Regions from separate parts of the Streptomyces pimonensis genome, predicted to be linked through region 2. Evidence: riboswitches for the same ligand, from Rfam matches in the RefSeq annotation. Region 2 holds a riboswitch; the other holds the start of a gene.

Region 1 (3,399 bases), on a different contig from region 2:
CCGGGTTCGGGTGCAGACCCGCGGCCACCAGACCGGCGAAGTGCGCCATGTCGACCATGAGGTACGCACCGACCTCGTCCGCGATCCGGCGGAACGCGGCGAAGTCCAGCCGACGCGGGTACGCCGACCAGCCGGCGACGATCAGCTTCGGCCTGCTCTCCTTGGCGAGGCGCTCGACCTCGGCCATGTCGACCCGGCCGTCGTCGCCCACGTGGTAGGCCACCACGTCGTAGAGCTTGCCGGAGAAGTTGATCTTCATGCCGTGAGTCAGGTGCCCGCCGTGCGCGAGGTCCAGACCCATGATCGTGTCGCCGGGCTTGAGCAGCGCGGACATCGCGGCGGCGTTGGCCTGCGCGCCCGAGTGCGGCTGCACGTTGGCGTGCTCGGCGCCGAAGAGCTCCTTGACCCGGTCGACGGCGATCTGCTCGATCACGTCGACGTGCTCGCAGCCGCCGTAGTAGCGGCGGCCGGGGTAACCCTCGGCGTACTTGTTGGTGAGGACCGAGCCCTGGGCCTCCATGACCGCGACCGGGGCGAAGTTCTCCGAGGCGATCATCTCGAGGGTGGACTGCTGGCGGTGCAGTTCGGCGTCGACCGCGGCGGCCACCGCCGGGTCGAGCTCGTGCAGGGGCGTGTTCAGAACGGACATGCGGCTACGGACTCCTCAGCCGGCGATCTCGGCGTCGTACTCGGCGGCGGTCAGCAGGTCGGCCGGCTCGTCGGTGACGCGCACCTTGAACAGCCAGCCGGCCTCGAAGGGGTCCGAGTTCACCAGCGCCGGGGTGCTGACCACCTCCTCGTTGATCTCGGTGATCTCACCGCTGACCGGGGAGTACAGGTCGCTGACCGACTTGGTGGACTCCAGCTCGCCGCAGGTCTCGCCCGCGGTCACGCTGTCACCGACCTCGGGGAGCTGGACGAAGACCACGTCGCCGAGCGCGTTGGCCGCGTGCTCCGTGATGCCGACCGTCGACACGCCGTCCTCGGCGGCCGACAGCCACTCGTGCTCCTTGCTGTAACGCAGATGCGTGGGGTTGCTCATGGTCCGGATTCTCCTGTACGGGGGGACTGCGGATGACTGAGGGAACTGCGCACGGCGCACGTGAGCAGGCACGATGTGCTCACCTCACGCGCGGGAAGCCGTCTGTCGACGGTGTCACTTCCGCCGCTTGTAGAACGGCAGCGCCACGACCTCGTACGGCTCGTGGCTGCCGCGGATGTCCACGCCGACGCCCTCGGCGCCGGGCGCCGCGTGCGCGGGGTCGACGTACGCCATGGCGATCGGCTTGCCCAGGGTGGGGGAGGGGGCGCCGGAGGTGACCTCGCCGATCACCTCGCCGCCGGCCACGACCGCGTACCCGGCGCGCGGGACGCGGCGGCCCTCGGCGACCAGGCCGACCAGGACGCGGGGCGGCCGCTCGGCGGCCCGCTCGGCGGCCTCGGCCAGCGCCGCGCGGCCCACGAAGTCGCCCTCCTTCTCGAACTTCACCACCCGGCCGAGCCCGGCGTCGAAGGGCGTGAGGGCGGTGCTCAGCTCGTTCCCGTACAGCGGCATGCCCGCCTCCAGGCGCAGCGTGTCCCGGCAGGACAGCCCGCACGGGACCAGGCCCGCACCCTCGCCGGCCTTGGTCAGCGCCTGCCACAGCTCCACCGCGTGCTCGGGCTTCACGAACAGCTCGAAGCCGTCCTCGCCGGTGTAGCCGGTGCGGGCGATGAGCGCGGGGACGCCGGCGACCGTGCCGGGCAGACCGGCGTAGTACTTCAGGCCGTCCAGGTCGGCGTCGGTGAGCGACGCGAGGATCGCCGGGGACTCGGGGCCCTGCACGGCGAGCAGCGCGTACGCGTCGCGGTCGTCGCGGACCTCGGCGTCGAAGCCGGCCGAGCGTTCCCGCAGGGCGTCCAGGACCACCTGGGCGTTGGAGGCGTTGGCGACCACCATGCAGGCGGTGTCGTCCAGCCGGTAGACGATCAGGTCGTCCAGGATGCCGCCGTCCTCGCGGCAGATCATGGTGTAGCGGGCGCGGCCGGGCCTGACCCTCCCGATGTCGCCGACCAGGGCGAAGTCGAGGAGCGCGGCGGCCTCCGGGCCGGTGACCGTGATCTCGCCCATGTGCGAGAGGTCGAAGAGGCCGGCCCTGGTGCGCACGGCGTTGTGCTCGTCGCGCTCGGAGCCGTAGCGCAGGGGCATGTCCCAGCCGGCGAAGTCGGTCATCGTCGCGCCGAGCGACCGATGCAGGGCATCGAGCGCGGTCCGGCGGGGTTCGGTACTGCTCATCGGTCGGTCTCCCAGGGCAATGGGCCCCCCGCCCGAGTTCATCCGAGCGTGGGGGAGGGCGAGGACGTTCCTCCCCATCTGTCATCGGAACCTGAGAGGTTCGCCACGACGCCCACGCGGGGACGGTCCTGGCTTGCACCTTGGGTGGAGCCGCCGGGGCACTGCTGGATGCCCTTCGGCGGCCCGCTTTTCAGATGTGCCTCGCCCGCGCGGTAACGGGGCCTGAGAGATTCAAGGGAGGGACTTGCTCCTTCGGCGCCCCGGCGGCAAACGGTGCCGGGGACTCTCCCGCGCGGATTCAAACGGCCGGTATGCAGTTGGCGCGCACATCATTGCACGCATCGCGAGGGCGTGGCAGGGGGACCCTTCCCAGGGGGTGCACAGGGTGCGGGCGCCGCCACAGGGAGCTGTGACACGCCTGTTTCAGGAAACGGACGGAAACGACGGACACCCGGCATTACTTTCTTTTTACACTCGGCGGGGATCGGTACTCGTACCCGGCCCCAGGGGAGGACGATCACGGTGAACAGGACCACGGCGTGCGCCGCCACCACGGGCGTCACGCTGCCCCAGCAGCCGGCCGCCCAGGCCCGGGGGGCCCGCGGCACGCTGCCGGCGCTCGTCGTCCGCGATCTGCGCGCGCGGTCCGGTCGCAGCCCGCGCGCCCTGCTCTTCGGGCCCCGGGACCTCATCGTGGTCACCGGGCTGCCCGGCAGCGGCAAGTCCACGCTGATGCGGCGCACGGTGCGCGGGACCCGCGTCGACTCGCAGGACACCCGGGACCGCTGGGACCGCCGCATGCCGCGCCTCCTGCCGTACGCGGTCTACCGCCCGCTGGTCCGTCTCGCCCACTACGCCGGACTGCGCCGCGTGCTGCGGGCCGGAGGGCCGGTCGTCGTGCACGACTGCGGCACGCAGGCCTGGGTGCGCCGCTGGCTGGCCCGCGAGGCCCGTCGCCGGGGCGCGAGCCTGCACCTGCTGCTGCTCGACGTCACCCCGCAGCAGGCCCTGGCCGGCCAGCGCGAACGCGGGCGCGGCGTCTCCCGGTACGCGTTCCTGCGCCACCGTGCGGCGAGCGAGCGGCTGCTGCGCGCGGTGGAGCGGGGCGCCCTGCCGGCCGGCTG
Region 2 (3,399 bases):
CGAGGCGTTCGTGGACCTGGAAGCCGGCGGCGTGGCCCGGGACGAGCGGTCGGCGCGGCTGGCCGGAGCGAAGCTGCGCGCGGACATACGGGCGGTCACAGGGCTCACCGGGTCGGTGGGGCTCGCGGCCTCCAAGATGCTGGCGAAGATCGCCTCGGAGCAGGCGAAGCCGGACGGACTGGTGGTGATCGAGCCGGGCACGGAGCGAGCCCTGCTGGGGCCGCTGCCGGTCCGTACCCTGCCGGGCGTCGGGCCGGCGACCGGTGACCATCTGCGGCGGGCGGGGATCCACACGGTCGACGAGCTCGCCGAGGCCGGGGAGGACGAGCTCGTGCGGCTGCTGGGCAAGGCCCACGGGCACGCGCTGTTCGCGATGGCGCTGGCCCGGGACGAGCGGCCCGTGGTGGCCGAGCGGGAGGCCAAGTCGGTGTCGGTCGAGGACACGTACGACGTGGACATCCACGACCGGACGCGGGTCGGCACGGAGGTGCGGCGGCTCGCGGACCGGTGTGTGCGCAGGCTGCGGGCGGCGGGCCTGTCGGGGCGGACCATCGTGCTGAAGGTGCGCCGGTACGACTTCTCCACCCTCACCCGGTCCGAGACGCTGCGGGGCCCCACGGACGATCCGGCGGTGGTGCGGGAGGCGGCCGCGCGGCTCCTGGACTCGGTCGACACGACGGGCGGGGTGCGGCTGCTGGGCGTCGGGGTCAGCGGGCTGGCCGACTACGCGCAGGAGGACCTGTTCGCGCAGGCGGGCGGGCACGGGGACGACCCCCCGCACGAGGAGGCCGAGGCCGGGCCCGCGCCGCAGCCGAAGACGCCCGCCGAGCGGCGCTGGTCGGCGGGACAGGACGTACGGCACGCCGTGCACGGACACGGATGGGTGCAGGGCAGCGGACTGGGCCGGGTCACGGTGCGCTTCGAGACGCCCGGCTCGGAGCCGGGCCGGGTGAAGACCTTCCTGGTCGACGACCCGGCTCTGGAACCGGCGGAACCGCTGCCGCTGGTGTCCCGGGGTTCCGGGGAGGGCGAGGGCGCGGGGGCCGCCTGATCCGCCCGGCTCGCCGGGCGGATCAGGCGGGCTTGTCGTTCCCGGCGAGTTTGCCGAAGTCGCGGTCCGGGAGGGGAGGGGGAGCCGCGAGGTCCAGGCCGTAGTGGTGGTAGAGCTGGAGTTCCTGTTCGGGAGAGAGGTGGCGGCCCACGCCGAAGTCGGGGGCGTCCCTGATGAGGGTGCGGTCGAAGGGGACGTGGAGGGCGCCGTCGACGAGGTCGCTGGGTTCCAGGGGGACGAAGGCGTCCCTGCTGAACAGGCCGGTGCGTATCGCCGCCCACTCCGGTGCACCGGTGGCGTCGTCGAGGTAGACCTCGTCGATCGTCCCGATCCGGGTTCCGTTGCGGTCGAACGCCTTGCGGCCGATCAGGTGGCGCGGATCGATGTCGGTCTGCACAGGCCCTCCACTGGTCGCAAAATCATCCGTAAGCACTACAAAACGGCACAATCGGCTGGACGTCCACTCGAAGGTACCGGTGTGGTGCTCGCTGGTACGCTGGCAAACGGCCGCTGACCCCGTGCGGGAGAGTCCTCCGGACACCATCGGAGGCGCCGAAGGAGCAAATCCTCCCCGGAATCTCTCAGGCACACGTACCGCACGGACGAGGTCACTCTGGAAAGCAGGGCGGATGTCGACGGCTTCCGCTCTCACCGACGGTGAAAACCGGACGCCTTCGGGTCGGCCGGTGAAACTCTCAGGTTGAGATGACAGAGGGGGAGGCCGTCCGGGTACCCGCGCCGTGGTGCCCTCGAAGGTCGTCGGACCAGGAGGCCTCCTCAATGACCGCCCCTCGCACTCCGCTCTCCGAACTCGAACGGGGAATCCCCTTCGAGCAGCGTCACATCGGCCCCGATCACGAGGCCCGGGCCAAGATGCTCGCCCAGGTCGGTTACGGCTCGCTGGACGAGCTGACGGCCGCCGCAGTGCCGGATGTGATCAAGAACGCCGACGCGCTGGACCTGCCGGGTGCCCGGAGCGAGGCCGAGGTGCTGGCCGAACTGCGCGCACTGGCCGACCGCAACGAGGTGCTCGGCTCGATGATCGGGCTCGGGTACTACGGTACCTTCACCCCGCCCGTCATCCTGCGCAACGTGATGGAGAACCCCGCCTGGTACACGGCCTACACGCCGTACCAGCCGGAGATCTCCCAGGGCCGGCTCGAGGCGCTGCTGAACTTCCAGACCGTGGTCGCCGAACTCACCGGGCTGCCGACCTCCGGTGCCTCCCTGCTCGACGAGGGCACCGCCGCCGCCGAGGCGATGGCCCTGTCGCGGCGCATGGGCAAGAACAAGAAGGGTCTGTTCCTGGTCGACGCGGACGCGCTGCCGCAGACGATCGCGGTGATCGAGACCCGTGCCGAGCCGGCCGGCGTCGAGGTCGTCGTCGCCGACCTGAGCGAGGGCGTCCCCGCCGAGGTGGCCGAGCGCGAGATCAACGGCGTACTGATCCAGTACCCGGGCGCCTCCGGTGCCGTACGCGACATCAAGCCGCTGATCGACCAGGCGCACGGGCTCGGCGCGCTCGTCGTCGTCGCCGCCGACCTGCTCGCCCTCACCCTGCTGAAGTCGCCCGGTGAGCTGGGCGCGGACATCGCGGTCGGCACCACGCAGCGCTTCGGTGTGCCGATGGGCTTCGGCGGGCCGCACGCCGGCTACATGGCCGTGCAGGAGAAGATGGCGCGCAGCCTGCCCGGACGGCTCGTCGGCGTCTCCGTCGACGCCGACGGACACAAGGCCTACCGCCTCGCGCTCCAGACCCGTGAGCAGCACATCCGCCGCGAGAAGGCAACCAGCAACATCTGCACCGCCCAGGTGCTGCTCGCCGTCATGGCCGGGATGTACGCCGTCTACCACGGCCCGGAGGGACTGCGGCTGATCGCCCGGCGCGCCCACCGGTACGCCACCGTCCTCGCCGAGGGGCTGCGGTCCGGCGGGGCGGAGATCGTGCACGGCTCCTACTTCGACACGCTGACCGTGCGGGTCGCCGGGCGGGCCGCCGAGGTCGTCGCCGCCGCTCGCGACAACGGCGTCAACCTGCGCCTCGTCGACGCCGACCACGTCTCGGTCGCCTGCGACGAGACCACCACCCGGTCGCAGCTGGCCGCCGTGTGGAGCGCCTTCGGCGTCGAGGGAGACGTGGAGGCCCTGGACGCGGCCGCGCGGGACACGCTGCCGGACACCCTGCTGCGCGACGACGAGTACCTGACCCACCCCGTGTTCCAGCAGCACCGCTCCGAGACCGCGATGCTGCGCTACCTGCGCCGGCTCTCCGACCGCGACTACGCGCTGGACCGCGGCATGATCCCGCTGGGCTCCTGCACCATGAAGCTCAACGCGACCACCGAGAT

The links. A riboswitch is a leader RNA that binds a small molecule or an ion and turns the genes downstream of it on or off. The one in region 2 is predicted to bind glycine.
Region 1: another riboswitch for glycine. It lies ahead of gcvT (glycine cleavage system aminomethyltransferase GcvT); the one in region 2 lies ahead of gcvP (aminomethyl-transferring glycine dehydrogenase).

Annotation. Positions count from the first base shown of each region.
Region 1 is NZ_JAHWZY010000015.1:86,614-90,012, reverse strand. Features, by position in the region: gene glyA (serine hydroxymethyltransferase) at 1-649, opposite strand, end outside; gene gcvH (glycine cleavage system protein GcvH) at 665-1,042, opposite strand; gene gcvT (glycine cleavage system aminomethyltransferase GcvT) at 1,157-2,275, opposite strand; glycine riboswitch at 2,344-2,475, opposite strand; glycine riboswitch at 2,476-2,576, opposite strand; gene KYY02_RS17120 (AAA family ATPase) at 2,798-3,399, shown strand, end outside.
Region 2 is NZ_JAHWZY010000064.1:5,377-8,775, reverse strand. Features, by position in the region: gene KYY02_RS32455 (DNA polymerase IV) at 1-1,051, shown strand, start outside; gene KYY02_RS32450 (PRC-barrel domain-containing protein) at 1,074-1,448, opposite strand; glycine riboswitch at 1,563-1,658, shown strand; gene gcvP (aminomethyl-transferring glycine dehydrogenase) at 1,832-3,399, shown strand, end outside.